Regions from separate parts of the Chryseoglobus sp. 28M-23 genome, predicted to be linked through region 2. Evidence: predicted binding sites of a transcription regulator. Region 2 holds the regulator's gene; each other region holds the start of a gene.
What was found. Region 2 encodes LexA, which represses DNA repair genes until DNA is damaged. Its sites were predicted from a motif close to TCGAACANNTGTTCGA; they were not measured.
Positions count from the first base shown of each region.

Region 1: the regulator LexA is predicted to act here: its motif matches at 1,912-1,927, upstream of IE160_RS03720 (HNH endonuclease signature motif containing protein).
Region 3: the regulator LexA is predicted to act here: its motif matches at 1,323-1,338, upstream of IE160_RS01565 (Rv2578c family radical SAM protein).

Region 1 is NZ_CP061846.1:751,466-761,573, forward strand. It holds gene IE160_RS03715 (YflT domain-containing protein) at 1-437, shown strand, start outside; gene IE160_RS03720 (HNH endonuclease signature motif containing protein) at 454-1,896, opposite strand; gene IE160_RS03725 (aminopeptidase P family protein) at 2,006-3,556, opposite strand; gene IE160_RS03730 (endonuclease/exonuclease/phosphatase family protein) at 3,652-4,671, opposite strand; gene IE160_RS03735 (hypothetical protein) at 5,251-6,150, opposite strand; gene IE160_RS03740 (PHP domain-containing protein) at 6,738-7,589, shown strand; gene IE160_RS03745 (DHA2 family efflux MFS transporter permease subunit) at 7,727-9,277, opposite strand; gene IE160_RS03750 (DEAD/DEAH box helicase) at 9,290-10,108, opposite strand, start outside.
Region 2 is NZ_CP061846.1:1,576,108-1,586,215, reverse strand. It holds gene miaB (tRNA (N6-isopentenyl adenosine(37)-C2)-methylthiotransferase MiaB) at 1-1,010, shown strand, start outside; gene miaA (tRNA (adenosine(37)-N6)-dimethylallyltransferase MiaA) at 1,007-1,984, shown strand; gene dapF (diaminopimelate epimerase) at 1,981-2,859, shown strand; gene IE160_RS07730 (class I SAM-dependent methyltransferase) at 2,888-3,511, opposite strand; gene hflX (GTPase HflX) at 3,555-5,135, shown strand; gene lexA (transcriptional repressor LexA) at 5,132-5,842, opposite strand; gene IE160_RS07715 (LysM peptidoglycan-binding domain-containing protein) at 6,180-6,545, shown strand; gene IE160_RS07710 (histidinol-phosphate transaminase) at 6,595-7,671, shown strand; gene hisB (imidazoleglycerol-phosphate dehydratase HisB) at 7,668-8,285, shown strand; gene hisH (imidazole glycerol phosphate synthase subunit HisH) at 8,288-8,923, shown strand; gene priA (bifunctional 1-(5-phosphoribosyl)-5-((5-phosphoribosylamino)methylideneamino)imidazole-4-carboxamide isomerase/phosphoribosylanthranilate isomerase PriA) at 9,055-9,804, shown strand; gene IE160_RS07690 (SseB family protein) at 9,818-10,108, shown strand, end outside.
Region 3 is NZ_CP061846.1:318,957-329,064, forward strand. It holds gene IE160_RS01555 (5-oxoprolinase subunit B family protein) at 1-509, opposite strand, end outside; gene IE160_RS01560 (LamB/YcsF family protein) at 506-1,258, opposite strand; gene IE160_RS01565 (Rv2578c family radical SAM protein) at 1,359-2,468, shown strand; gene IE160_RS01570 (sensor histidine kinase) at 2,570-3,757, shown strand; gene IE160_RS01575 (hypothetical protein) at 3,754-4,971, shown strand; gene IE160_RS01580 (response regulator transcription factor) at 4,961-5,623, shown strand; gene IE160_RS01585 (thymidine kinase) at 5,623-6,282, shown strand; tRNA gene IE160_RS01590 (tRNA-Pro) at 6,476-6,549, opposite strand; gene IE160_RS01595 (metallophosphoesterase) at 6,575-7,525, opposite strand; gene IE160_RS01600 (transglycosylase domain-containing protein) at 7,522-10,065, opposite strand.

The DNA of each region.
Region 1 (10,108 bases), 820 kb from region 2:
CGGGTGCGTTGAGCGGTATCTGGTTCGGCCTGTTCTTCGGTCTGCTGCTCTTCCTGTTCTCGCCGGAGCCGGAGTTCTCGTTCATTCTCGCGGCGGTGTTCATCGGTGCGGGTTTCGGAATGCTCCTGGGTCTCGTGTCGTACGCGTTCGCGCGTCGTCGGCGTGACTTCGCATCGCAGCAGCAGGTGCTGGCGTCGTCGTACCAGGTGATCATCGACCCGATGCAGACGGCACGGGCGCGCACGGTGCTCGCGGGCGGCAACCCGGATGCGCCGATCTCGCTCACGGAGTCCCCGCGCGGTCAGCACGCCTCGCCGCCTCCCTCTGTTTCGACTCCCTCGGCCTCGAGCCCGGCTGACGCTCCTTCTGACGCTCCTGCCGACGCCCCGCCCTCCGATTCGGGCCCGGTCGACGCGCCCGCCGAGAAGCGCGACTAGCACTCGCGCGCGCAGCTCAGCCTGCGAGGGCGCGCTGCCATTCTCGACCCCTACTGAGCATGGGGCGTGGTCTCTGCTGTGGGTCGACGGTCGCGGGCGGCACGAGTTCGTACTCCGGTGACGGCCCCACTCTGGTGATGCGCCACCCGTGGTCGTGCAGCAGCAGGTGGTGGTGTCGGCAGAGCAGGATTCCGACGTCGACGTCGGTGCGGCCGCGATCACGCTCCCACTCATTGATGTGGTGCGCTTCGCACCCGCTCGGCGGGCGTTCACACCCGGGCCAACGGCATCCGCCGTCGCGGGCCGCGAGGGCGACGCGCTGGCGGGCGGTGAAGAGGCGCTGAGACCGGCCGACATCGAGCGGCTGACCGGTCGAGCCGATGAGGATCGGGGTCTGCACGCCTCCGCACAGCAGCCGATGCACGGTTGGGAGCGCGACGACGGTGCCTTCGGGGCTGCCCGTCGCCGGTTCGATGGACCCTGATCCTTCTCCCCGCGCGAGGTCAGCGGCGGTGACGAGCACGCGTACCTGCGGTGCGCCGGTGCCGAGGATCATGCTCGAGTCGGCGTCGGCTCCTGCGGCGAGCAGGTGCACGAGGGCATCTGACGCGTACTGCTCGGGCGTGCGCTCATCCTCGGCGATGCGTGAGGCCTTCGCAGCGTCAGCATCGTCGCCCGCGCCGACCGTCTCGACGAAGTGCACGCCACGTCGCTTCGGGGAGGTCGCTCGTTCGACAAGCTCACGAACCTGTGCGGCGGATTCCGGGTCGAGCATCCACGTCGCACGCGTCATGCCGTCTGGCAGCGTCCACAGTCGGAATGACCGCGCATCTCTCTGTGCGCGCTCGCGATCGACGAGTGCCGCCGTATCGAGCTCCTCGCGCGCGTGGCGAGCAAGCCGCAGCAGTCTGTCGACGTCGAGGTGCGCAGCCGCCTCCACGACCCGGGCGACGGCCGACCGAAGTGCGTCCGGCGCCACCGACTCATCGATGCCGTCGAAGACGGCACGAATCACGTCGAGCGCGCCGATGCTGATGCTGCCCGTGCGCACCGCCTGCAGTGCCGCGGTCAAGTAGGGGGCAACCATCGGCAGGTCGTCAGAGCCGGCCTCGCGCCCCGCACTGGTGTCGGGCGCTACGAGCATCCGACCCGTGTTGACTGCTGCAACAGCGTCGCGCCGGGACTCCCCGGTCGTGACACGCACGAGCTCTTCGACCGTGCGGTGCCCCGACCTCTGGGCAAGACCGTCGTGCGCGAGTTCTGGGCGCGAGCGCCGGGCCAGTTCCCCCGCGAAGAGTGCGGTTCGGGCATCCAGCAATCGGTGTGCCTGTGCGCCGAGCTGCGTGATTGCGAGCAGATCGTCGTCCCCGAGCGCGCGCAGTGCGGTCGCGTCGAGCGGCACGCGCTCGAGCGCCGCCACGAGGGCGGTCAGGTGCTCGAGGGGTGCGGGGTAGGTCATGCATCCATGCTCCCATCGAACATACGTTCGAACAAGAGGTATGAGGAAATCTTGGGATAACTCGCGTAGAGCGCGGCCTGTGGAGGAGAGGATGCACCCTCAGCGCGATCTACCGGCGCCCAGCAACCTCGCGCATCCACGCCTCGACCTCATCCGCCGTGCGCGGAATCCCCGCCGACAGACTCTCGACCCCATCAGCCGTCACAACCACGTCATCCTCGATGCGCACACCTATCCCACGAAGCTCAGACGGCACCGTCAGATCGTCCGGCTGAAAATACAGCCCCGGCTCGATCGTGAACACCATGCCCTCCTCGAGCACGCCGTCGAGGTACAGATCGCGCCGCGCCTGCGCGCAGTCGTGCACGTCGATGCCGAGGTGGTGGGAGGTGCCGTGCACCATGTACCGCCGGTGGTAGCCGCCCTCGGGCGAGAGCGACTCCTCCGCGCTCACGGGCAGCAGTCCCCATTCGGCGGTGACGCGCGCGATGACGCGCATGGCCTCGGCATGAACATCCTTGAACCGGATGCCCGGCCGCACGATCTCGAACGCCGCGTCGGCCGCCTCGCGCACCGCCTCGTACACCCGCCGCTGCACCTCGGTGAATTCACCCGAGACGGGCAGGGTGCGGGTTATGTCGGCCGTGTAGTAACTGTCGAGCTCGACGCCCGCGTCGATGAGGATGAGGTCGCCCGGCACGACGGGCCCGTCGTTGCGTGTCCAGTGCAGGATGCACGCGTGCGGCCCGCTCGCGGCGATCGTGTCGTAGCCGACCGTGTTGCCGTCGGCTCGCGCGCGTCGGTTGAAGGTGCCTTCGACGAGGCGCTCGCCGCGGGGGTGCGCCACGATCTGCGGCAGGTCGGCGATGATGTCGTCGAATCCGACCTGGGTCGCCTCGACGGCACGGCGCATCTCCGCGAGCTCGAACGAGTCTTTGACGAGGCGCAGCTCGCTGAGGTCGCGCGCGAGCTCGTCGTCGCGCGCCGTGTCGACCTCGGCCGTGCCGGGCTCGGCGCCGGCGTGCAGGATGCGCGCAGCATCCAGTCGGTCGGTCAGCGACGGCTCTGCCTCGCGCACGATGAGGGTCTCGGGGCCGTCAGCGTCGAGGGCGTCCCACACGGCGTCGAGCGCGCTCAGCGGCCGAGCGTCGAGCCCGAGGTCGGTCGCGACGTCGTCGACCGACGGCCGTGGCCCCGTCCAGAACTCGCCGACGGCGGGGTTGGCGTAGAACTCGTCGGAGTCGCGCCCGGCCGCCTCGCGGAAGTACAGCACAGCCTCGTGCCCCTCGGCCCCGTCGGCGTGGGGCTCGAGCACGAGGACGCTGCCCGGCACGGCGTCGCTGCCCCACCCGGTGAGGTGCGCGAAGGCGCTGTGCGCGCGGTACGGGTAGTCGGTGTCGTTGGAGCGCTGGCGGGCGTCGCCGGCGGGCACGAGCAGCCGCACGCCTGTGTACAGACCGCTGAGGCGAGCGCGTCGTGCCGCGGCAAAGGGCGCCTGCTCGCGCGGCCCGCCGATGCCGGTCGCGCGCTCCGCCCACCCGGTCGAGATGTACTGCTGAAAGGCGTCGGAGCGCGGCGTCGTCGACCGGTTCTCGGTCGCGCGCGGCGGCGCTTCGGTGGTCTCGGTCTCGCTGGCTGCGCTGAGTTCGGTGTCGGCCATGCGCCCATTCTGGCACCGGATGCTCAGGGCCGGCCCGGAGCATCCACCCAGTTGTTCCGCCCTTCTGCGACGGTCGCCCGCCGCAGAGCCGCGCCTCAGAGAATGAGCCGCGCGACGATCGGCCGGTGGTCGCTGCCCGTGCCGTCCTCGGTGGTGATGACGCGGAAGCCGGTGACGGTGATGTCGTCGGTGACCATGATGTGGTCGATGGGCGCGCCGAGGATCGCCGGGAGGCGGGTGGGCCACGTGCCGACGGCGCCGTTGCCTGTGAGGAGGCCCGCGTCGAGGCAGTCGCCGAGGCCGAGGCGCAGTGCCCCGCCGGAGTCGCCGCCGATGGCGCGGAAGTGGTCGGCGGTCGCGTTGAGGTCGCCGGCCAGGATGGTCTGCTCGCCGCGGCAGATGCCGCCCACCCAGTCGAGGTCGGCGCGCCAGTTGGCGAGCTGGCTGGGCAGCGGAGCCACCGGGTGCACGCCGATGATGGTGGGGCCGTCGTGCCCGTCGGGGCGCAGCACCATGCTCGGCAGCACGGTCGTGTTGCCGACGCTGTCGTCGACCACGTACTCGCCGATCGCGGCGGAGACGAGGACGGTCGTCGAGCGCGCTTTGGCGATGTAGTCGAAGGCGAACGAGTACACCCACATGGGTCGGCCGGCAGCACGCAGGCCTTCGGCGACCTCGACCCCCGTCTCCTGACTGGTTTCGGGCAGCACGATGATGTCGGCCTGCTCGTCGAGGGCGAGCTGCGTGATGCGGTCGGTGCCGGGGGCGTCGCCGAGGGTGTTCCAGCTGAGCACGGAGAGTTCTGCGGGTGCCCGGGTCGGGAACGACTCGTTTCCGAACCCGCGCGTCGACAGCACGGCGACGTTTACTCCCGCAAAGACGATCGCGATCAGGGCGAGGGAGGCGAGGAAGCGCCGCGCCGCGGGCCACAGCATCGCCACGAGGGCGAGCGTGAGGGCTCCGAGAATCGCGAGCGCGGCGCTGAGCGCCCGAATCGATACGAGTTGAGCGACGACGGGCGCCTCCGACAACCCGAACAGGGCGGGCCACGCGATGACGAGCAGCGCGGCACCCACACCGAGCAGCACGGCGGCGGAAACAACTCGGCGGATCATTGTTCCGCGAGCCTATCCCGGCGATCTGGCTAAGGTCCTGTCAACCGGCGGGTTTGCGCAGACGTCACGCGAACTGGGATCCAGCTGCTGTAATTGGCGGCGAATGTCGTGGGCGCCGCTCGGGGCAATTGGGTTGACCCGGTCGGGGCGGAGGCGCGTTTTCGTCTCCGCCCCAACCAGATTCCTCACACTCGGGGCTTGAGGATTAGTGCGCCGACCGCGAGCAATAAGGAAGCAGCAACTAAGAGTTGCCAACTGCTGGTGAGTATCACACCGACTATCGCGGCTATCACCACGATGAGAGCCGCCGCGAGCACCAGGGTGGCCCGCAGTCCCGGCCGAGTGTTTCCTGAGCCGGACAGGTTTCGGTGCGACCAGAAGAATCCTGCGTAGGCGATCGCAGAAACCGCTGCAAACGACCCATTCGCGAGTGACGGGTCGATGGTGCGGTACTCCAACAGCGCAACCATCAGTGCGCCGATCGCGCACAAAGCCGCTGTCAGGCTGAGGAGCCGTGCTGAGTAGCTTGACCGTCGCCTAGGGTTCACAGTGGGGTCCACCTCTTGATCACCCCTCTCGCTAGTAGCAGTTGCCGCCCGGGCCATAAATGACCGGGTGCATTGTCGCTGTGGGACTGTAGATCATGGCCCTAATGCCCAAGCACTTTCCCTGGTCATAGGCGTCTGCAGCCGTGCCTTGAATCCACAGTGCCATCCCGGCGATTGCTGCGGCGCAGATCGCGGCCGGCCAACCTGCAGCAGGCAACAGGGGGGCGCATATTCCCGCCGTGAGGGTGCCGAGCCCACCGTAGAAGCCGATCTGGCGAGTCTCCCATCGGTTCATTTCTACCGTGCAGAACAGCCAGTCGCAGGCGAGCGCGGGATCGGCGACAACGGGGTAAGACTCCTTGCCTGTGAGCGCAACTTCTTGCACAAGAGTTGATCCATCGATCTCGTAGTGTGTCTGGACGGGCTTTCCTTGTGCATCGAGCGCCCATGCAGGCGAAATTATGTTCTCGAGGTTCCCGGCCTCGTCGGAGATTGTCACCCAACCGCCATCAAGAGACTTCAAGGTCGCGGGCTGTCCGTCAATGGTGATCGTGAATCGGTGAATGGCATCGCTCGTTGGTTCTTCGAGAACCACGTATGCCGATCCGGGTGTGCCCTTTCCACGCGTCAATACGTACGAGTGTGACTTGTTGGTGGCGACTACGGTGGTGTCGCGCTCGACACTCGTTCGAATTGTGCCGCGGTCTACTGCGGGTTCGATCCCAACTAGGCGGCCTGACGGAGAGCGAACCTCAAGAACGCTGCTGCGTCCGGGCTTCAAGGCGGAATTTGCGAGGTTAGCGCCCACGATCTCATCTACCGCTTCGAGTGCTCGAAGAGCGGCCGCATCGTCGGCCATCGCGGGTGTGGCTCCGACTCCGGAAAGCATTGCCGCCAAGGCCAGTGCGGCCAATGTCTTGATCTTTTTCACATTAGCTCCGTTCACTCGAAGGTATTGACCATTGATCAGGTCACCTACACCCAGGCAAACAGATATAGAACGATATGTCTACCCTCGGCCGCTGCGCCTTCGTCGGTCGACGGTCTCTAGCTCGCATCGGGATGGTCCTACTGTCCAAAAGTCCTCGTGAGGTCCGCGGCGGCCTGATGATCGACGAAGCGACAAGAAGTGGAATGGCATGAGGCATAGTCTGATCGAGGCGAAACCGTGGACAGGAGATGATGGAGAATTTCCGTTCATCGCACCGTCCGTGAGCCTCTCTGCCGCATGAAGCTTTCCGGCGTGGGTGATTCTGACTATGTGCATGGGGACGCCAGGGCGCCGACAGCCGCTCGTGACTTCGGCGTCGTTGCCGTTGGGGCTTTCCCCAGGTCGTTTCCGTCACAGCGTCGTTTCAGCCTGAATGGACGAGCGAAGGCGCCAACACGATTGCCCTGACGTACGGCTGTTTGCCTTAGTTCTCGTCGCCGAAACTCCCGGATTGATTGCTGAGACACCATGTGCGACAGCAGTTGTAGTCAAGGATTGGTACACCCGCGCCACCTACGATTAACCCCATGCCCCGCGGCCCCATCGACCTGCACACGCACAGCAGCGTCAGTGACGGCACCGAGACCCCCACGCAGCTCATCCGCGCCGCGCTCGAGGCGGGCCTCGACACAGTCGCGATCACCGACCACGACTCGACGGCCGGGTGGGATGAGGCGCTGACCGCGGCCCAGGGCACGGGCATCCAGATCATTCGGGGCATGGAGCTCAGCACGCGCTACGAGTGGCGCAGCGTGCACGTGCTCGGCTACCTCTTCGACCCCAACGACGGCGAGCTCGTCGCCGAGACGGCCCACATCCGCGCCGACCGTCTCGGCCGGGCCGAGCGCATGGTCACCAACATCGCGCGCGACTACGACGTCAGCTGGGATGACGTGCTCGCGCAGAGCGGAGGCGACAGCATCGGCCGCCCCCACATCGCCGACGCGCTCGTGGCGCGTGGCATCGTGCGCACCCGCAGCGAGGCCTTCGCGTCGATCCTGCACTTCACGGGCGGCTACTACCTGCCGCACGAGGCGCCGACGGTGCTCGACGGGGTGCGCATGATCACCGAGGGCGGAGGAGCCGCGGTGCTCGCCCACCCGGCGACGCGCGGGCGCGAGGCGGTCGTCGACGACCGCGGCATGGCGGCGCTCGTCGAGGCGGGGCTCGTGGGGCTCGAGGTCGGTCACCGTGAGAACACGCCCGACGGCCGCGCCCGCCTGCTCGAGCTCGCCGCCCAGTTCGACCTCGTCGTCACCGGGTCGAGCGACTACCACGGCGAGGGCAAGCCCAACCGCCTCGCCGAGAACACGACCGAGCCCGAGGCACTCGAGCGCCTCATCGCGCGCACGAGCGGCGTGCGGCCCGTGCGCGCCTAGGGCGGGCGCGAGGCGAGTCACGCCGATTGTGACAAGACACGCGAAACGTTCGGCGTGGAGTGTCACGAACGGCGTGACGGGGTGCGCTCGAGCGGCAACGCGCACAAGTGGTGTCGCGCGCCACCGAGCCAGAGCCCCTAGCTCGTCGGCTCGGCCTCCGTGTGCAGCGGCGTCTGCGCTGCGATCTGACCGGTGGCCGTCGGCGGCTCGGCAGGGATGACCCGGCGCACGAGCAGGACGACCGGCAGCACGAGCGTCGCGATGATCGCGCCGACCATGAAGGCGAGCTGGATGCCCGGCACCGAGACCTCGCTCGCCACGCTGCCCGGCCCGCCGGCGGCGGCCGCGACCGAGATGAAGAGCGCGATGCCCGCGGCCCCGGAGACCTGCTGAATGGTGCCGACAATGGCCGAGCCGTAGGAGTTGAGCTCGGGGCGAATAGCGGAGAGCCCGTTCGTGAGAAGCGGCGTGAACAGCAGCGCGAGGCCCATGCTGAGCCCGATGTGCGCGGCGGTGATGAGCCACAGCGGCGTCGTGGCCGAGAGGAACGTCATGCCCCACATGGCGACGGCGAGCAGGATCGCTCCGCTCAGGGCGAGGCCGCGCGGCCCGACCGCGTCGTAGCGGCGCCCGATGAGCGGCGCGATGAGCCCCTGCAGCAGCGCTCCCGGCAGGATGAGCAGGCCCGAGACGAGCGGGCTCAGGCCGAGCACCTGCTGCACGTAGAGGGGGATGAGGATGATCGCCCCGAACAGCGCCATCGACGCGACCGACACGGTGATGATCGAGAGGGTGAACTGCCGCGCCTGGAAGGTGCGCAGGTCGAGCAGGGCACGCTCCCCGCGGCGCTGCAGGACGAGCTGGCGCCAGACGAACAGCGCGAGACCGAGCATCCCGATAGCGATCGCGATGATCGCGGTCGTCGTCGCCTCGCTGATCGCTGATGCTCCCGCCTCGCCGCCCGCGCCGCCGCTCTGCCCGGCCTCGCCGAGCAGGCTCAGCCCGTAGACGAAGCCGCCGAACCCGATCGCCGAGAGCGGCACCGAGAGCAGGTCGAGGCGGCCCGGCTGCGGCTCGCCCACGTTGACGACGCGCAGTGCGCCGAGCGCGAGGGCGCCGAGCGCGATGGGCAGCATGACGATGAACAGCCAGCGCCACCCGAGCGAGTCGAGGATGAGACCAGACACCGACGGCCCGAGCGCGGGCGCGACGGCGATGACGATCGAGATGCGCCCCACGATGCGGCCGCGGATCTGCGGCGGCACAAGCGCGAACACGGTGGTGAACAGCAGCGGCATCATGATGGCCGTGCCGCTCGCCTGCACGATGCGCGACACGAGCAGCATCTCGAAACCGAGGGAGAGCGCGCCGAGCAGCGTGCCGAGGCTGAACAGGCTCATCGCGACGATGAACATGGGGCGCGTCTGGAAGCGCTGCAGCAGGAACCCCGTGATGGGAATGATGACCGCGAGGGTCAGCATGAACGCCGTCGTCAGCCACTGCGCCATCGCCGCCGTCACGCCGAGGTCGTCGATGAGCTCGGGGATCGCGACGCCGAACAGCGTCTCGTTCAAGATCACCACGAAGGCGGAGACGAGCAGGAGCGAGATGACGAGGCTGTGCCGGGCATCCATCGTCGTCGGCGACGAAGCGGATGCTGCGGCGGGCGCGGAAGGAGAGGTGGTCACCGCGAGGCCAACCTACGAGCTGGCTGCGGCATTCCCGCCCGAGCCCTGCCCACCAGCACCCTGCCCACCGGAGCCGCCGCCACTGCGACGCCGACGACGCCGACGCGGTGCGCCGCCCTCGCCTGATCCGGATGCTGCGCCAGCGCCCTGCGACGACTCACTGTCACGGCCACCGCCCAAGCGCTGCCCGCCGCCCTGACCGCCAGAACCCTGACCGCCCGAACCCTGGCCGCCCGAACGACCGCCGCCGCCAGACCCGCCAGACCCGCCACGACCGCGCTCACGCGGCGGCCGCGAGGCCTCGCGCTCGACGCGCGGGATGGGCGTCGCCTTGAGGCGGCCCTTTGAGCCCTCGGGAATGTCGAGGTCGGCATAGAGGTGCGGCGACGACGAGTACGTCTCGACCGGGTCGGGCTGGCCCATGTCGAGGGCGCGGTTGATGAGCGCCCACTTGTGCATGTCGGCCCAGTCGACGAACGTCACGGCGATGCCGGTCTTGCCCGCGCGGCCGGTGCGGCCCACGCGGTGCAGGTAGGCGTCGTGGTCGTCGGGCACCGTGTGGTTGATGACGTGCGTCACGTCGTTGACGTCGATGCCGCGCGCGGCGACATCCGTGGCGATGAGGATGTCCTTCTTGCCGGCCTTGAAGGCGGCCATGGAGCGCTCGCGCGCCTCCTGCGTCATGTCGCCGTGCACGGCACCGGCGCTGAAGCCACGGTCGTTGAGCTCTTCGACGATCTTCGCCGCGGCGCGCTTGGTGCGCGTGAAGACGACGGTCTTGCCGCGCCCCTCGGACTGCAGGATGCGGCCGATGACCTCATCCTTGTCGAG
Region 2 (10,108 bases):
GCAACAACACGTGCACCTTCTGCATCGTGCCCGCCCTGCGCGGCAAGGAGAAGGACCGCCGCCCCGGCGACATCCTCGCCGAACTGCAGGCACTCGTCGACGACGGCGCGATCGAGGTCACCCTGCTCGGCCAGAACGTCAACTCCTACGGCGTCGAGTTCGGCGACCGCCTCGCCTTCGGCAAGCTCCTGCGCGCCGCAGGCCAGATCGACGGTCTCGAGCGGGTGCGCTTCACGAGCCCCCACCCCGCCGCCTTCACCGACGACGTCATCGACGCGATGGCCGAGACCCCCGCGGTGATGCCGCAGCTGCACATGCCCCTGCAGTCGGGCTCCGACCGCATCCTCAAAGCCATGCGGCGCTCCTACCGCAGCGAGAAGTTCTTGGGGATCCTCGAGAGGGTGCGCACGCGCATCCCGCACGCCGCGATCACGACCGACATCATCGTCGGCTTCCCCGGCGAGACCGAAGAGGACTTCGCCGAGACCCTCCGCGTCGTCGAGCAGTCCCGCTTCGCGAGCGCCTTCACCTTCCAGTACTCGATCCGACCCGGCACACCCGCCGCCACGATGGACGACCAGGTGCCCAAAGAGGTCGTGCAGGAGCGCTACGAGCGCCTCGTCGCCCTGCAGGAGCGCATCAGCCTCGAGGAGAACCAGAACCAGGTGGGCCGCGAGGTGCACGTTCTCGTCTCGAGCGCCGAGGGGCGCAAGGACGCCGAGAGCGAGCGCCTGACCGGCCGCGCCGAAGACGGCCGACTCGTGCACGTCGCCCTTCCGCACGAGGGTGAGCGCCCCCGGCCCGGCGACATCGTGACCGCGGTCATCACGCGCGCTGCGCCCTTCCACCTGCTCGCCGACGAGCCCGGCCCGCTGCGCATCCGCCGAACCCGCTCGGGCGATGCGTGGGACCGCGCGCAGGCCGAGTCCTGCGCAGTGCCCGCGCCGGGCGCACGGGCGGCGGGCGCGCGGGTCTCCCTCGGTCTGCCGGGGCTGCGCGCGCGGTCGTGATCCTCGCCGTCGTCGGCGCCACGGGCACCGGCAAGAGCGACCTCGCCCTCGCCCTCGCGCGGCGTTGGAGCGACGCCGGCCGCCCGGTAGAGATCGTCAACGCCGACGCCATGCAGCTCTACCGGGGCATGGACATCGGCACGGCCAAGCTGCCGCCGAGCGATCGCGAGGGCATCTCGCACCACCTCCTCGACGTCCTCGACGTCACCGAGGAGGCGTCCGTCGCGCGCTATCAAGAGGATGCCCGGCGCACGATCGATGCGATCACCGAGCGCGGCGCCACGCCCCTGCTCGTCGGCGGCTCGGGTCTCTACGTCGCCGCCGTGCTCACCGACTTCCGGTTTCCGGGCACCGACCCCGAGCGCCGCGCGCACTGGGAGGGCGTGCTCGCCGAGCGCGGGCTCGCCGCCCTGCACGAGGAGCTGCGGCAGCGCGACCCCGTCGCCGCCGAGGCGATCGGGCCGCACAACGGCCGTCGCATCGTGCGCGCGCTCGAGGTCGGCGACCTCACCGGTGAGCCCTTCAGCGCCGGGCTCGCCGCGCGGGAGCGCCCGTGGCGCCCCTACCGGCAGGTGGGTCTGCACCTCGAGCGCTCGGCGCTCGTGCCGCGCCTCGACGCGCGCGTCGAAGGTATGTGGCGGTCGGGGCTGCTCGACGAGGTGCGCGGCCTGCTGTCGCGGTGCCTCGCGCGCGGGGTGACCGCGAGCCGGGCCATCGGCTACGCGCAGGCGATCGGCCAGCTTGAGGGCCGGCTCAGCGAGCGCGCGGCCATCGAGGAGACGCAGGCCCTCACGCGGCGCTACGCGCGGCGCCAGGTGAGCTGGTTCCGCCGCGACGAAAGCGTGCGCTGGATCGATGCGGCGGCCGACGACCGGCTCGACCAGGCGATGCGCACTCTGGGCGGCGACAGCGGCAGCGACGGCCCAGGCGACGGCAATGGTGCAGCCGACGGCGTCGATACGATGGAGAGATGACCTCGCTCCTGCGCTTCACGAAGGGCCACGGCACCGGCAACGACTTCGTCCTGTACTCCGACCCGGCGGGCGACCGGCCGCTGACGGCGCCGCAGCGCGCGGCCCTCGCCGACCGGCATTTCGGCGTCGGCGGCGACGGCGTCATCCGCGCCGTGCGGTCGGCGAACCTTCCCGAGGGTGCCGCCGCGCTCGCGGAGGACCCGGACGCGGAGTGGTTCATGGACTACACGAACGCCGACGGCAGCCCCTCCGAGATGTGCGGTAACGGCATCCGCGTCTTCGTGCGGTACCTCCTCGAGAACGGGCTCGCGACCCTCGAGGAGGGGCAGTCGCTGCCGATCGGGACGCGGTCGGGAGTGCGCGACGTGCACCGCCTCGCCGACGGCTTCGCCGCCGACCTCGGCCGCTGGTCGCTCCACGGCGGCGAGCCGACCGTGACCGCGCGTGCGCTGCCCGTGCCGCGCCCCGGCCTCGGCATCTCCGTCGGCAACCCGCACGTCGTCGTCGCGCTCGCGAGCGAGGCCGAGCTCGAGTCGGTCGACCTGAGCGAGGCGCCTGTGCTCGACCCCGCGCCCGAGGCCGGCGCGAACGTCGAGTTCGTCGTGCCCGCCGACCCCCTCGTCGTCGACGGCGTGGGGCGCATCCGCATGCGCGTGCACGAGCGCGGCAGCGGTGAGACGCTCTCCTGCGGCACGGGCGCCGTGGCGGCCGCTCTCGCCGTGCGGCACTGGGCGGGCCCCTCGGCCCCGACGGAGTGGCGCGTCGAGGTTCCCGGCGGCGTGCTGGGCGTGCGCGTCTTCGCGGCGGAGGACGGCGAGCACGCGGCCCTCAGTGGGCCCGCCGAGCTCGTGTTCGACGGCACGCTCCTGGTCTAGAAACTCGCTCGTCGAGGGACGCGCACCGCTACTCGGCGGCAGAGTTCGTGCGACGCACCCGCAGCACGCGGTAGCCCTTCTGGGTCGCCGCACGGCTGACGGTCGACCACGCGCCGAACGACTCCTCGAGCCAGCGCTGCAGCGAGTCCGACCCGAGGTTGCGGGCGACGACGAGCCAGGCGGAGGCATCGTCGTCGAGGCGGGGAACCCAGTGCTCGAGCATCCCGTGCAATTCGTTCTTGCCGACGCGGATGGGCGGGTTCGACCAGATGCACGAGAAGCGCACGTCATCGGGCACCTGCTCGGGCCGCACTGGCGTGATGTTCGTGAGGCCGAGCCGGGCGGCGTTGCGGCGTGTGAGGTCGAGGGAGCGCTCGTTGACGTCGACCGCCCACACCGTCGCCTCGGGGGAGCGCAGGGCGAGGCTCAGGGCGATCGGCCCCCAGCCGCACCCGAGGTCGAGCACGTGGCCGGTCGTGGGCGGGGGAGGCACGGAGGTGAGCAGCACGCGGGTGCCCGCATCGAGAGCGCGCGGGCTGAAGACGCCGCCGGCCGTGACCACCTCGACCTCGCGGTCGGCGAGCGTGACGCTGAGCGGAGAGAGCACGAGTTCGCCGCGCGGCTGATCGCTGAAGTAGTGGTCGGCCGCCATGACACCAGAATCTACCGAAGTAACGCGAGTACAGTGAGCGACGATGACCGAGACAGACCCGCAGAACCCGGCTTCCGAGGCCGGCGATACTTCCGCGCCGCGCGATGCGGGGGTGGATGCTGTGGCGCGCGTCCTGGCGAACGCCGACTCGCACGCCCGCTCGGTGACGCTGCACGGCGGCCGTGCCGCCGCCCTGCAGGTCGACAACGACTACGCGCACGACCGCGACGGCGACCAGTTCGACCGCGAGGACCGCGCGGCCCTGCGCCGCGTCGGCGGCCTCTCCACCGAGCTCGAAGACGTCACCGAGGTCGAGTACCGGCAGCTGCGGCTCGAGAACGTCATCCTCATCGGCATCTACGCGCAGGGCGCCCTCGACGAGGCCGAGAACTCGTTGCGCGAGCTCGCCGCCCTCGCCGAGACCGCGGGCGCCGTCGTGCTCGACGGCCTGCTGCAGCGCCGACCGAACCCCGACCCGAGCACCTACCTCGGCAAGGGCAAGGCCGCCGAGCTCGGCCTCATCGTCAAGGAGCTCGGCGCCGACACCGTCATCGCCGACACCGAGCTCGCCCCCAGTCAGCGGCGCGCCCTCGAAGACGTCGTGAAGGTCAAGGTCATCGACCGCACCGCCGTCATCCTCGACATCTTCAGCCAGCACGCCAAGAGCCGCGAGGGCAAGGCGCAGGTCGAGCTCGCGCAGCTCGAGTACCTGCTGCCGCGCCTGCGCGGCTGGGGCGAGTCGATGTCGCGCCAGGCCGGTGGCCAGGTCGGCGGCGCCGGGGCCGGCATGGGTAGCCGTGGCCCGGGTGAGACGAAGATCGAGCTCGACCGCCGCCGCATCCACACACGCATGTCGAAGCTGCGCCGCCAGATCAAGGGCTTCGCGCCCGCTCGTGCCGCCAAGCGCGCCAACCGCGACCGCTTCGCGGTGCCGAGCGTCGCGATCGCCGGGTACACGAACGCCGGCAAGTCGAGCCTGCTCAACCGCCTCACGCGCGCGGGCGTGCTCGTCGAGAACGCGCTCTTCGCCACCCTCGACCCGACCGTGCGCAAGACGACGACGCCCGAGGGCCGCCCCTACACGCTCGCCGACACGGTCGGCTTCGTGCGCAACCTGCCGCACCAGCTCGTCGAGGCCTTCCGCTCGACGCTCGAGGAGGTCGCCGACAGCGACGTCATCGTGCACGTCATCGACGGCGCCCACCCAGACCCCGCTGCGCAGCTCGCGACTGTACGGGACGTCATCGGTGAGGTGGATGCGCGCCATCTTCCCGAGATCGTCGCCATCAACAAGAGCGACCTCCTGGACGACGACGCGCGCCTCCTGCTGCGTGGCCTCGTGCCCGGCGCGGTCTTCGTCTCCGCCAAGACGGGGGAGGGGGTCGACGAGCTGCGCGCGCGCATCGCCGAGACCCTGCCCGACCCCGAGGTCGAGGTGACCGCGGTCGTGCCGTACGACCGGGGCGACCTCGTCTCGCTCGTGCACGAGCGCGGCCGTGTGCTCGAGACTTCCTACGAGGAGGAGGGCACGCGCGTGCACGCCCTCGTGAACTCGGGTCTGGCGGCGCAGCTCGAGCCGTTCACGACGACCGCGGCACCGACCGCGACGGCGGGAGCCCGCTAGACCTTCCGCATCACGCTGACGACCTTGCCGAGGATCGTCGCGTGGTCGCCGAGGATCGGCTCGAAGGCCGAGTTGCGGGGTAGCAACCAGGTGTGGCCGTCGCGCTGCTTGAAGACCTTCACGGTCGCCTCGTTGTCGAGCATGGCGGCGACGATCTCGCCGTTCTCGGCGGTGTTCTGCTGGCGCACGACGACCCAGTCGCCGTCGCAGATGGCGGCGTCGATCATCGAGTCGCCGACGACGGTGAGCATGAAGAGCTCGCCCTTGCCGACGAGCTGGCGGGGGAGCGGCACGACCTCCTCCACCATCTGATCGGCGGTGATCGGGATGCCCGCGGCGATGCGCCCGACGAGGGGCACCATGGCGGCGTCGCCGACGGAGGGGCTCGTCGAGACCGGGGTGTCGATCGTGATGGTCGTGTCGGGCTCGAGGTCGATGAGCACTTCGAGGGCGCGCGGCCGGTTCGGGTCGCGGCGCAGGTAGCCGCTGAGCTCGAGCTGACCGAGCTGGTGGGCGACGCTCGAGAGCGAGGAGAGCCCGACGGCCTCGCCGATCTCGCGCATGCTCGGCGGGTAGCCCCGGCTCGCGACCGAGGACTGGATGAACCCGAGGATGGCGCGCTGCTTGTCGCTCAGCGTCGTGCGGCGGCGCGTGCCGGGCGCGGCGGCGCTCGGTGCCGTGCTGATGTCGACGGTCTCGTCGGCCATGGGGTTCTCCCTCGTCTCGTGTCGAGTGCCCGCCGTCACTGCCGGTGTGACCAATGTCGGTGGTCTGCCGTTGACTGCACTCGAACCCTCGAAACTCTATCCACGAGTGGGGTGCAACTCAAACATCTGTTCGAGTGTGTCGCCCGATTCGTGGAGAAAAAGGGCCGGGGGCTTGAAAGTGTGTTCGATCGAAGGTATGTTCGGAACACAGGTTCGTGCCCGCGTCTCCCGGCCGAGATCGGGTACCTGCCCCGGCAGCTCCCCCGCTGCCGGGGCACCTGCACCCCCCACCAGGCCCAGTTGTCAGCCAGGCCCACTTGTCAGAAGGAGAACGGCGATGAGCTCCATCACTTACGGCACCGGCACCTACGACGGTGGCTTCGCGCTCCCGGTTGCGCGCACCCGCCTGCGTCTCACGCGCCGCGGCCGCGCGGTCATCGCCGTGCTCGTCTCGCTGCCTCTCGTCATCGCGCTCGTCATGCTCGCCCTCAACGGTGGGGGAGCGACGGCGACCTCAGGGCTCGAGCAGTCGACGACGGTGACCGTCCAGGCGGGCCAGTCGCTGTGGTCTCTCGCCGGCACTCTCGCCCCCGAGGCGAACCCTGCCGACGTCGTCGCCGACATCCTCGCGATCAACGGCCTCGACTCCGCGAGCGTCCAGCCCGGCCAGGTGCTCATCGTTCCCGAGCGCTACGCGGGCTGAGGCTCCGACCGCGGGCCGAGCCCCGCTCACGCCCGTCTACGATGGGCGAGTGACGAGCCTCGACGACCTTCCGATCCGCGACGACCTGCGCGGGCAGTCCCCCTACGGAGCCCCGCAGAAGCCCGTGCGCATCGCTCTCAACGTCAATGAGAACACGCACCCGATTCCCGAGGTCGTCGTCGCGCACGTGACCGCCGCGGTCGAGCACGCGCTGCGCACCGTCAACCGGTACCCCGACCGCGAGTTCACGACGCTGCGCGAGCACCTGGCCGCCTACCTGGGCGAGGGCGTTGAACGAGAGCAGGTCTGGGCCGCGAACGGCTCCAACGAGGTCATCCAGCAGCTCCTGCAGGCCTTCGGCGGCCCGGGACGCCGCGTGCTCGGCTTCCCGCCCACCTACTCGATGCACTCGATCATCGCGTCGAGCACGGGCACCGAGTGGGTCACGGCGGAGCGCGACGACGAGTTCCGCCTGAGCCCCGCCACCGCCGTCGCGGCCGTCGAACGGCTCGACCCCGACATCGTCTTCCTCTGCACCCCCAACAACCCGACGGGCACGCCCATCGGCCTCGACACGATCGAGGCGGTCTGCGCCGTCGCGCGCGGCATCGTGATCGTCGACGAGGCCTACGCCGAGTTCCTGCCCGAAGGCGAGCCGAGCGCGCTGAGCCTGCTGCCGGGCCGCCCGCGCCTCGTCGTCTCCCGCACCATGAGCAAGGCGTTCGCCTTCGCGGGCGCCCGCCTGGGCTACCTCGCCGCCGATCCCGCCGTCGTGGATGCTCTGCGCCTCGTCCGCCTGCCCTACCACCTCTCCGCGCTCACGCAGGCGGCCGCAGTGGCGGCGCTGCAGCACGCACCGCTCATGCTCGAGACGGTGGACGCGATCCGAGCCCAGCGCGATCGGCTCGTCGTCGAGCTCGCCGCGCTCGGCTACGCGCCCTACGCGAGCGGCGCGAACTTCGTGCTGTTCGGGGGAGTCGACGACCCGCAGGCGACGTTCCAGTACCTGCTCGAGCACGACATCCTCATCCGCGACGTCGGTCTGCCCGGCCACCTCCGGGTCACGGCGGGCACGCCCGAGGAGACGACCGAGTTCCTCGAGGTGCTCGGTAGGATGAAGCAGTGAGCACTCCCGCCAGTACGCCCCGAGTCGCCGAGCTGCGGCGCGAGACGAGCGAGTCGAGCATCGAGCTGCGCGTCGACCTCGACGGCACCGGCCGTTCGTCGATCGCGACGACCGTGCCCTTCTTCGACCACATGCTCACGGCTCTCGCCAAGCACTCCCTCCTCGATCTCGACGTGACCGCCCACGGCGACACCGACATCGACGTGCACCACACGGTGGAAGACACGGGCATCGTGCTCGGCACGGCGATCGGCCAGGCGCTCGGCGACAAGGCCGGCATCGCGCGCTTCGGCGACGCCCTCGTGCCGCTCGACGAAGCGCTCGCGCAGGCCGTCGTCGACGTGAGCGGTCGCCCCTACCTCGTGCACTCGGGCGAGCCCGCGGGCTTCGAGCACCACCTCATCGGCGGCCACTTCACGGGCTCCATGGTGCGCCACGTCTTCGAGGCGATCACGATGCACGCGGGCCTCACCGTGCACCTCACCGTGCTCGCCGGTCGCGACCCGCACCACATCGCCGAGGCCGAGTTCAAGGCGTTCGCACGCGCTCTGCGCCAGGCGGTGCAGCGCGACGACCGCGTGCGCGGCGTGCCCTCCACCAAGGGAGCGCTCTAGCCGTGACCTCCCCCCTCGTGGTCGTGCTCGACTACGGCTCGGGCAATGTGCACTCGGCGGTCAAGGCCGTCGAGGCCGCCGGCGCGCGCGTCGAGCTCTCCGCTGACCGTGCACGCGTCATGGCCGCCGACGGCCTCCTGGTTCCCGGCGTGGGAGCCTTCCGGGCGGTCATGGACGCTCTGCGCGCGGTCCGCGGCGACGAGCTCGTCGACCGGCGCCTCGCGGGGGGCCGCGCGGTCATGGGCATCTGCGTCGGCCAGCAGATCATGTTCGAGCGCGGTGAGGAGCACGGCGACGTGTGCGAGGGCCTCGGCGAGTGGCCGGGAGCGGTGACGGCGCTGCGCGCCCCGACCGTCCCCCACATGGGCTGGAACACCGTGCAGGCGCCCGAGGACTCGGCCCTCTTCGAGGGGCTCCACGACGAGCGCTTCTACTTCGTGCACTCCTACGCGGCCCACGACTGGACCCTCGAGGTGACGAATCCGAAGATTCGCGCGCCGCGCGTCACGTGGAGCGAGCACGGCGAGCGCTTCGTGGCGGCGGTCGAGAACGGGCCGCTCACCTCGACGCAGTTCCACCCCGAGAAGTCGGGCAGTGCGGGCCTCGCGCTCCTGGGCAACTGGCTGCGCACGCTGTAGACCGCACGGGGCTGTCCTGCGGGGCTCGTCGTGCGGAGTACGATGTGGTGTTTGTGTCTGCGCCCGGATCTCGGGTGCCGGCATCCGTGCGCCCAGACCCTGCGACCGTCGATTCGAACCGAGAGTGATCCATGAGCGAGTTCTCCACCGTCCCTGCCCTGACGCTGCTGCCCGCGGTGGACGTCTCCGGAGGCAAGGCTGTGCGACTCACCCAGGGTGAGGCGGGCACCGAGACGAACTACGGCGACCCGATCGACGCCGCGCACGAGTGGGCCGACCAGGGTGCGGAGTGGATCCACCTCGTCGACCTCGACGCGGCTTTCGGTCGCGGCAACAATCGCGCGATCATCAAGAAGGTCGTCAAGACCACGCCCAAGCGCGTCAACATCGAGCTCTCCGGTGGCATCCGCGACGACGCGAGCCTCGAGGCGGCGCTCGCGACGGGCGCGAAGCGCATCAACCTCGGCACCGCGGCTCTCGAGAACCCCGAGTGGGCGGCGCACGTCATCGCCGAGTACGGCGAGGCGATCGCAGTCGGCCTCGACGTGCGCGGCACGACGCTCGCGGCGCGCGGCTGGACGGAGGAGGGCGGCGACCTGTGGGCCGTGCTCGAGCGCCTCGAGCTAGCCGGCTGCGCCCGCTACGTCGTCACCGACGTGACGAAGGACGGCACGCTCAAGGGCCCGAACCTCGACCTGCTGCGCTCCGTCATGGAGCACACGCACCGACCCGTCATCGCCTCGGGCGGCGTCTCGAGCCTCGACGACATCGCCGCGCTGCGCGAGCTCGTGCCGCTCGGCCTCGAGGGCACGATCGTGGGCAAGGCGCTGTACGCGGGCGCGTTCACCCTGCCCGAAGCACTCGACGTCGCGGGTCGCTAGAGCCGAGCATCCCGTGTCGCCCTCGCAGCACGATTCGGCCGGCCAGCCCTGGGAGGGGCGGCACTTCGAGCCGAACCCGAACGCGCAGGACGACGGCAGCGCACCGCCCGAGTTCCTCGAGATCGTCGCCGACCTGCGCGAGGGCCGCGCGAGTCTGCGCGAGGTCGTCGACGTCGTGCGCGAGTGCCGATTCCTCATCCCGCTCGTCGCCGTGGCGGGAGAGACGGGGCGCAGCGAGACCGGCCGAACGATCGACAAGTCTCAAGAGCTCTCGATCATCACCGTGAGCGGGCCGGACGGCCGC
Region 3 (10,108 bases), 1.3 Mb from region 2:
CCAGGAGAGCTGCGCGGGTAGATGCCGCAGTACTCGGCCGCAAGGGCGACGGCTCCCGTGGGAACCGTCGTGCGCGAGGTCGATCGTCGTGCCACGGGAGGGAGCGCCGCCGCACCGTCGGCCGGCACGAGGTAGGGGAAGCCCGGGGCGAAGCCGACGAAGGCGCACACCCACTCGGATGCGGAGTGCCGATCGACGACCTCGTCGGGCGAGCACGCCCACGCCTGCGCGACCGTGGCGAGATCCTCGCCGTCGTAGCGCACCGGGATGGTGACCTCGGCGCCCACCGGGAGGGCCGCCTCGGCGCGCGGGGTCGTCGTCAGCCAGTGCTCCAGGTGCCCGAGCCCGAGCACACCAGGGTCGACGCGCACGAGCACGGTGCGGGCGGCGGGGACGAGCTCGAGCACGCCGGGCGGAGCGTCCTGCCACGCCGCGAGCGCGCCGAGCACACCCGCCTGGGTGGCGAACTCGGCGAGCAGCGCACGGTCCCCGCAGGCCAGCAGCCTCATGCGAAGGCGGCGATCGTGACCCCGGCACGCGTCAGCGCCTCGCGCACTGCGTGCGCGAGCTGCACCGCTCCGACGGTGTCGCCGTGCACGCACAGCGAGTCGACGCGCACGCTCACGGTGGAGCCGTCGAGCGCCGTCACCTCGCCGTCGGCGACGATGCGCTCGGCTCGGTCGGCGACCTCCGCCGGGTCGGTGATGACCGCCCCCGGCAGTCCCCTCGGGGCGAGCGTGCCGTCGGCGAGGTAGGCGCGGTCGGCGAAGGCCTCGCGCACGAACCTCACCCCGGCGCGCGAGCAGGCCGTCTCCACGGCGGAGAGCGGCGGACCGAGCACGGGCAGCGCGAGGGTGGCGGCGGCCTCTGCGACGACGTCGGCGACGACCGGGTCGACCGCCATGCGCGTGTAGAGGGCGCCGTGCGGTTTGACGTAGGCGACGCGCGCGCCGATGCTCTCGGCGACGCCGACCAGGGCCCCCACCTGGTACAGGAGTTCCGCGCCCAGCTCCTCGGGCGCGACCTCCATGTCCCGGCGCCCGAATCCGACGCGATCGCGATACGAGGGATGCGCGCCGATGGTCACCCCGTGGGCGAAGGCCGTGCGGCACGCCGCGAGGAGGCCCAGCGGATCCCCGGCGTGGAAACCGCAGGCGAGGTTCGCGCTCGACACGAGCGGCAGCATCGCCGCGTCGTCGCCCATCGTCCAGGCACCGAAGGATTCGCCGAGGTCGCTGTTGAGGTCGACGTGCGGCATCCCCCGAGCCTACGACTGCGAGCGCGCCCCGTCACGGGTCGATGGTCCCGGACTTGACGAGCGGTCGAACATATGTTCGACTACCGTGAGGAGGTGGCACATGAGGTGGAGTGGCCAGAAGCCGACGGCGCTCGCCGCCGACGCCTTGCCCGGCCTCGACTCGCCCGACAGCGCCCTCGCGCTCAGCGGACTCGTGCGCACGGTGCGGCCGCCGGAGTTCGCAGGGCTCACGTTTCACGAGGTGCTCGCCAAGTCGGCCCTCAACCGCGTGCCCGGCGGGGGAGGCGGGCTGCCCTTCGGCTGGACGATCAACCCCTACCGCGGCTGCAGCCACGCGTGCGTCTACTGCTTCGCGCGGCCGACCCACGAGTACCTCGACCTCGACGCCGGTCGCGACTTCGACGCCCAGGTGATCGTCAAGCTCAACGTCGCCGAGGTGCTCGCGCGTGAGCTCGCGCGGACCTCCTGGCAGCGCGACCCCGTAGCTCTCGGCACGAACACCGACCCCTACCAGCGTGCCGAGGGCCGCTATGCGCTCATGCCCGGCATCATCGAGGCTCTGGCGTCGAGCGGCACGCCCCTGAGCATCCTCACGAAGGGCACGCTGCTGCGCCGCGACCTGCCGCTCCTGCACCGCGTGGCGCAGAGCGTGCCCGTCGACCTGAGCATGTCGATCGCCATCTACGATCACGAGCTGCAGCAGTCGATCGAGCCGGGGACCCCCTCGACGGATGCTCGGCTCGCGACCATCCGCGCGGCGGTCGATGCGGGCTTCGCCCCGAGCGTGTTCCTCATGCCCCTGCTGCCTGACCTCACCGACACGCGCGCGCACCTCGACGAGGCGTTCGCCCGCATCCGCGAGGCCGGGGCTCGCTCTGCCGTGCACTCCTCGCTGCGGCTGGGCCCTGGCGTGCGCGAGTGGTTCTTCGCCTGGCTCGAGCGCGAGCACCCGGACCGGGTCGAGAGGTACCGCGAGCTCTACCGCGACGGGCCGCACCCGCCGAAGGCCTACCGCGCGTGGCTCGCAGCGCGCGTCGACGAGGTGCGCCGCTCGCACGGCCTGCGCGCGCCCGCGCTCGACACGGCGACGGGCACCGTGCGGTCTGCCGCTCTCGCGGGGTCGCGGCAGCGCGCCGCCGCCGTACGACCCGTAGCACCGCGCACGACAGCCGCGGCACCTGAGCGCCGCGGGGCCGCCACGCTCTTCTGACTCGTGCCCCCCGGATGTGGACTGGCCGTGCGGCTGCGGGCGGGCCATAATGCCTCGGGGGGCTGTGGGCCCTTCTTCTAGCGCGCGGAGAGGGGGAGGCGATGCCGCTCGGGCTACCGAGTCACCTTGCTGCCCGTACGACGAGCACCGCTGTCGCTCGCGCCGGGCACGCGATCGCCGCCGTGAGCCTCGTCTCTGTCGGAATCGTGGGGCTCTCCGTCGAAGTCTCGCTCCCGGAGGTCGCGCTGTGGCCCGCGCTTCTGGCCCTCCTGCCGATGCTCGCCCTCCTCGTCATGCTCGACCGCACACCCTCCCGCTTCATCGCCGTCTGCTACGTCGTCATCGGGGGGCTCGGCGTCTACCTCTCCACCCTCATCATCTCGACCGAGCTCGGCGCGCCGATCGCCTACGACGACTACGTGGTGCAGTTGCTCAAGCTCGCGCTCATGATGGTCGTGGGGGTGACGCCGAAGGCGCGCGACGCGATCGCGTGGACCACCCTCGGTTACCTCGCTGGTGAGCTCGCCACCTTCGCTGCGCGCGCCACCGTCGGAGCAGGATGGCAGTTCGACGGGACACCGTTCGCGATCTATCTCGCCATTGTCGGCACCCTCGCCGTGGTCGGCGCCGAGCGGTTCACGACGCGGGCCTCGCAGTCGGCGCTCTTCCGGGCGGCGAAGGACGAGCAACTGGCCGAAGTGCGTGCCGTCTTCGAGTCGCGCGCCACGGCGCTGCTGCACGACACCGTGCTCAATCAGCTCGCGGTCGTCACGGCGACGCCGGATGCTCGGATCTCGCACGAGGTGCGCGAGTCGATCGCGGCCGACCTGGCGATGATCGTCGGCGAGGAGTGGTTCGCGGTCGATGCGCCCGGCGACGGCACAGCCGGCGCCCAACGAGCCGAACTGCTGCGACGGGCGGTCGCGGAGGCGGGGGGAGAGCTCGAGGTCACCCTCGCGGGCGATCTGGACGCGCTGGAGACTCTGCCTCGGGAGACCGCGGACGAACTCGTGAGGGCGATAGCCCAGTGCATCTCGAATGTTCGACGGCACGCGGTGACGACGCACGCCGAGATCGTGGTCGGCGCCTCTCCGGAGGAACTCTCGGTCATGGTCATCGATGCGGGTGTCGGCTTCGATGTCGCCGGCCGCAGCGGGGGGCGGCTCGGGGTCGGGTCGAGCATCATCGGGCGGCTCGACTCCATCGGGGGCGCCGCGACGGTCTGGTCGCAACCGGGCAAGGGCACGTCAGTCATGCTGCGCGTGCCGACGGGGGCGCCGCGACGATGACGACCCACTCCACGCTCGCGCGCCGAGAACTCGCGCGTTTCCCCTGGGGAATCGCGGCGCGCGGTCTGCGGGCAGGTCGGGCCACGACCGAGCGCATCGACCCCCTCTCGGCCGTCGCAGCGCGGCCGGTCACGCGCGGCATCCTCGCCCTCGCCGTGGCCCTGCCCCTGCTCACGCTGCTCTCGCGCGGTTCCGAGGTGACGTGGCTCGCAGGCTTCGTCCTCGCCACCGTGCTCGTCATCGCGATCGCCGCCATCATCCTCGACCGCACGCGAGCCCACCGATCGGTGTTCTCCGTCACGTGGGGGCTCCTGATCTACCTTGTGCTCGGCGCAGTTCTCGGCCTCGCGGTCGCCTCCACGTACGGGGCCAACCTCCTGCTGCGCGACGACTGGGCGCCGCTCGTGGCAGGACTCGTCCTGCTGTCACTCGCGCCCTATCGACCGGCCCTCGAGCTCGCGACGGCTACAGCCAGCCTCACCGCGGTCTCTGCCATTCTCGCCCTGCTGCAAGCACCCTTCGCCGCGTCACCCGTGCCCCTGGCGACGTTCGCTGTGGCGGGCTCCAGCTCGCTCGCCTGCCTGGGTTTCGCCTCCGCCGCCTACGCCTTCTCCATGAACAGCTCGATCCTCACCTGGCTCGAGCAGGCCTGGCGCTCTGCGGCAGGAACGGCCGTCGAGCAGCGCGGCGGGGTCGCGCGCTCGGTGCAGCAGCAGCGGGTCAGCCTCGTGAATCGCAAGGTCGTGCCGTACCTCACGCGCATCGGCGCGGCGGAAAGGCTCACGCCCGAGGATCGGGAGGAGGCGCGCGAACTCGCGCAGAGCATCCGGGCCCTCCTCGTGGCGGACGTTCAGCGATGCTGGGCGCAGAGCCTCCTCGACGAGCTCTGCTCGCGGGCCCCCGGGGCCGCCGTGCGCGGAACGGCCGACGACCCCGACGACGTGGGCCGCCGACTCACGACGGCGCAGCGCACGCTCCTGCGCGCGATCGGCATGGAAGCGGTCGAGCGCGTCGAAGCGTCGGCGATCGGATTGCGCATCCGCGCGACGGCCACGGGGGTGAGCGTCCGGTGGTCCCTTACGACCCCCACGGGTGGTTCTCGTGCGGTGCGCGTGCTCACGCCCACCCTGCATCTCGTGCGCGGACTCACGCATCGCTCGCGCGTCGACGCCCAGGCCGAGGCGGTGACTCTAGAGTTTGAGTATGGACACTGACGCGAGGCTGGGCCGCCGGGTTCGCCTCGCCATCCTGGACGATCATGAACTTCTTCTCGACAGCCTGTCGAGCTGGATCGAGGGCAACGCCCCCGACTTCGAACTCGTGCTCACCGCACCCACCTGGTTCGAGCTCGTGCAGAGCGACCAATTTCCGACCGACCTCGTCCTCCTCGACTTCCAGCTGCAGGAGCCCGTCTCGATCGAGGCGCGCGTGCGCACCTGCCGGGCAGCCGGAGCCAAGGTCATCGTGCTCACCAGTCTCGACACCGACGAGGCGCGCGAGCGCGCGCTCGCCGCGGGTGCCGCAGCCTTCCTCTCCAAGGCGCTGCCCCTGAGCGAGGTCATGGAGGCCGCGCGCGGCGTCATGGGCATGGAGTCCTCCGGCGAGGCGGTGCGCGACTGGAGGCCGCTGCCGAGAGGAGCCGTGCATCCCGCCCGCCCGAAGCTCAGCATCAGTGAGCGTGAAGCCCTCGTGCTCTACGCGAGCGGGTACAGCATGAGCGAGGTCGCGGCCAAGATGAACGTGCAGTACGAGACGGCCAAGACCTATGTGCGCCGTGTCCGCGAGAAGTATGCGAAGGCTGGGCGCCCCGCGAGCAGCAAGGCCGAGCTGATCCGCCGGGCGGCGGAGGACGGACACCTGCAGTAATGGCCAAGCTCTACTTCCGCTACGGCGCGATGAACAGCGGCAAGAGCACCGCGCTGCTGCAGGCCGCCTACAACTACGAGGAGCGCGACCAGTCCGTCGTGCTCGCCAAGCCGCGCATCGACACCAAGGGCGACCAGACGATCGTGTCGCGGCTCGGCGTCACGCGCGCCGTCGACTTCACGATCGACGAGACCGACGACGTCTACACGCGCTTCCAAGCGCATCGTGCGTCCCTGCTGCGGGTGCGGCAACGGGATGTCTCGTGCCTCCTCGTCGACGAGGCGCAGTTCCTCACTCCACCGCAGGTCGACGACCTGCTGCGCATCGCGATCCGGGAAGACATCCCCGTCCTCGCGTACGGCATCCGCACCGACTTCCAGACGGTCGCGTTCCCCGGCAGCCGCCGACTGCTCGAGATCGCGCACTCCCTCGAAGAGCTCAAGACCATCTGCCGCTGCGGCCGCAAAGCCGTCTTCAACGCGCGCTCGATCGACGGCGTCTTCGTCTTCGACGGCGACCAGGTCGCCATCGATGGCGTCGACGTCGCCTACGAGAGCCTGTGCGGGGCGTGCTACCTCGACGAGTCGGGAGAGTCGCTGGCCTCCGGGTGGAAGGCCCCGGTGGGGCTGGAACTCGAACCTGACCCAGACTTCAGCTAGTCGCGGGCCGCCCCGCCCCGCCCGCCCCGCCCCGCGTAGCTCGTCCCGCCCCAGATTTGCCCCCAACGGGGCCGCGCGCAGAGCTCAAGCGCCCATTCGTGCCAGATCTGGCGGGGTGACGAGCCCGGGGGACGACAGAAGCCCCCGAACCCGTAGGTTCGGGGGCTTCTGTCGTTCCCGAGAGAGAACACTGTCGGGGTAACAGGATTTGAACCTGCGACCTCGTCGTCCCGAACGACGCGCGCTACCAAGCTGCGCCATACCCCGATGCGCCCTCAGTGAGGGCGACCCGTCAAGAATAGCCGATGTCGTCGTCGACGAGAGTCACGAGCACCGCCTCGGGCGGGCAGGCGAGGCGCACGGGCGCGAAGATCGAGGTGCCGAGACCCGCCGAGACGTTCAGGTAGGCCGCTGACAGGGCGTGGTGCCACACGTGCAGCCCCCTCGCGTACTCGCGGGGAAGGTCGCAATTGGTGACGAGCGCGCCGACGCCCGGCACGCACACCTGCCCGCCATGCGTATGCCCCGCGAAGATGACATCGGCGCCCTGCGTCGTGAAGGAGTCGAGCACGCGCTGGTAGGGGGCGTGCGTGACACCGATCGTCACGGCGGGGTCGTCGGTCGGGTCCTCGTCGAGCTCGCGCAGAGCATCCATGAGGGCCGGCAGCACATCGAGGCGATCCCATCCGCGGTGGGCGTCGTTGGTGCCGAGCAGTTCGAGGCGGGAGCGCTTGAGGAAGAGCTGGGTGACGTCGTTGTTGAGGTTCAACCACCCCAGACGGTCGAGGAAGAAGCTCTCGAGCGCGTCGACGTCCAGCCGCGTCGCCTCCTCGGCGCGGTGCTGAGAGGGGCCGATGAGGTACCGCAACGGGTTCTTGGGGCCGGGCGCGAAGTAGTCGTTGGAACCGTGCACGAACACGCCGGGGACTCCCGCGAAGGGTTCGAGCGCGCGACGCAGGGCCGGCAGCGCTTCGAGGTGACCCAGGCTGTCGCCGGTCATGACGACGAGATCGGGCTCGAGTTGCGCAAGGTTCCGCACCCACTCGATCTTGTCGCGCTGCCAGGGGGCGAGGTGCAGGTCGCTCAGGTGCAGGATCCGAATCGGCTCGGCGCCGGGGGAGAGAACGGGCACGGTCTCCCGTCGCACTCGGAAGGCGCGGCGCTCGACGACCGTCGCGTACCCGGCGACGGCCGCCGCGATCCCGAGGGATGCGGCGGCCGTTCCGCGAACGAGAGCGCTCACGAACAGTCGAGTCGCGAGACCGTCAACGTGATCGACTTCTCATACTTGACCTTCGAGCCTCCACTCGGATTCTGCCCCGTGACGATGCCGTCCATGAGCGGATCGCCGCCTTCTTCCACCGGCGGGATCTCGGAGCAGGACTCGGAGACGTTCGTGAACCCGGCGTCGCCGAGAATGTCGCGAGCCTCTTCGAAGGTGTAGCCGTCGGACGAGACGTCGGGCAGCTCGATGAGGTTGCCGCGACTCGTCTCCACCCGCACGATCACCCCTCGCGCGAGCAGGGTGCCCGGTTCGATCGACATGCTGGCCACGCGGCCCTCTTCGAGATCGGAGTCGACCTGGCCGGAGACCTCGAAGCCGAAGCCGAGCCCCTCGAGCAGGGAACGGGCGTCCTCCTCGGTCTCGCCGCGCACGTCAGGCAGTTCGACGCCCGAACCGATGAGGAGTCGACCCGGGGGATCCGGGAAGCCGCCTCCGCCGTACTGGCCGTTCACGGCAGTCATGAGGGGCTTGAAGATGAGGTGCCGGAGGCTGCCGCCGCTCGGGTAGTTGCGGATAGGGAAATCGCCCTTGATGTTGCCGACCCACACAGCCGTCGCAACCTCGCGCGTGGAGCCGACGACCCACGTCTGCTTCGATCGGTCGGTGGTTCCCGTCTTTCCGATGATCGGCACACCATCGCGAGGGTTGGAGGCGACACCGGTTCCCCCGCTCATCACGCCCTGCATGGCGTAGGCGGCAGCGGCGGCGATCTCGGGGTCGAGACCCTGGCGGCAGTCCGGCGCCTGACCGGGAAGCTCCTCACCGTTGCGGGTCACGAAGCGGTCGACCGCGATGGGCTCGCAGTAGCGGCCGTCGTTCGCGATCGCAGCGAACGCCGCCGCCATCGTCATGGGCGCGATGTTGTTCGTGCCCAGGACCGACGAGGGGTTCGTCTCCAGGGGAGCCCCGTCGGCGCGGTGCACTCCGATGCTCTCCGCCGTCTGTCGGATGCCGCACAGGTCGAGCTGCTGGGCGATCGCGACGAAGGCGGTGTTCACCGAATCGGTGGTGGCGCGGTAGGCGCTCATCGCCGGTGCCGCCGGCGCGTCGTTCTTCGGTGTCCACGGCCCGCCCCAGCCGCCCACGCACGAGTCGGTGAAGGAGGCCTGGTTGAAGGTGCGCACCGTCGAGTCCACGTACTCGTTGAGCCCGTGGCCCTGCTTGAGCCACTCGAGGAGAGCGAAGACCTTGTAGGTCGATCCGGTCTGGAATCCGCCTGAGCCGCCGTAGGGCTGGTCGGTGTTGAAGTTGACGGCAGTCGTGCCCAGGCCGCCGCCCTCGAGGGTGTTGTCGAAGGTCTTGTTCTGCGCCATCGTGATGATGCGGCCGGAGCCCGTCTCCACCGACACGGCGGTGCCACCGAGCTCGAGCGCGGTCTCCTTGCGCGGCACGTAGTTCCACACCTCGTCCTGCGCCACCTTCTGCAGCGAGAGGTTGAGCGTCGTGTAGACGTCGAGACCGCCCAGGCGCCACGCATTGCGCCGTTCCTCCACGGTGGAACCGAGCGACTCGAAGTTGTCGACGTTCTCGACGACGAAGTCGCAGAAGAACTTGGCGTATCGATGGCCCGCCATGCAGCCGTTCGAGGGAGGGCTCGGGTTCACGAACTCCTCGTCGACCGGCTGGTCGATCGCCTCGCGGTGCTCGGCGGCCGTGATGAAGCCCTCATCGAGCATCGCATCGAGGATGAAGTCTCGGCGGGCCTGGTTTGCTGGGTAGTTCTCCGGGCTCTTGAGCGAGCGCGCGCCGGGCTGCTGAACGATCGCGATGAGGCTCGCGGCCTGGGCGATGGTCACATCGGCGGCGGTAACCCCGAAGTACTCCTGTGCGGCCGCCTCGATGCCGTAGGTGTTGCCGCCGAAGCCGGCGATGTTCAGGTAGGCCAGCAGGATCTCGTTCTTGGTGTACTGCTTCTCGAGCCCGATCGCGAGCTTGGCCTCCTTGAGCTTGCGCTCGAGGCTCGTCTCCTGCGCCGCGCGGATGGCCTCGAGCTGATCCTCCTCCGACTCGAGCTGCAGGGCCTCGTTGATGAAGAGGTTCTTGACGAGCTGCATCGTGAGCGTCGAGGCGCCCGACTCGATGTCGCCCGAGGCGACGTTGCCGACCGCGGCACGCACGATCGACTGCACGTCGACGCCATTGTGGTCGTAGAAGCGGCGGTCCTCACCGGCGAGCACGGCATCCTTGATGTACTGCGAGACGTCGTCCCAGCCGGCCTCCTCGCGGTTCTGGTAGTACACCGTCGCGATTTCGGTGTAGCCGTCATCGGGGTTGGCCGTCTTCTGAGCCCACAGCGTGTTGCGCTGGGACTGCTCGTCGATGCGGATGTACTCGGGCAGACCCTCGAAGATGCCGATGGTGTTGGAGGCGGCCATTCCGGTGACCGCGAGCGCCGGGGTGACCATGACGGTCACGAGAACTCCGGCGAGTGCGCTGAGGCCGAGCATGCCGGCGAGTGCGCCGATGATGCCGGAGGCCTTCTGATTCTGGGCAGACATATGCTTGAGGGTACGGCAACTTGCCCCCCTTAACCCTGAACGG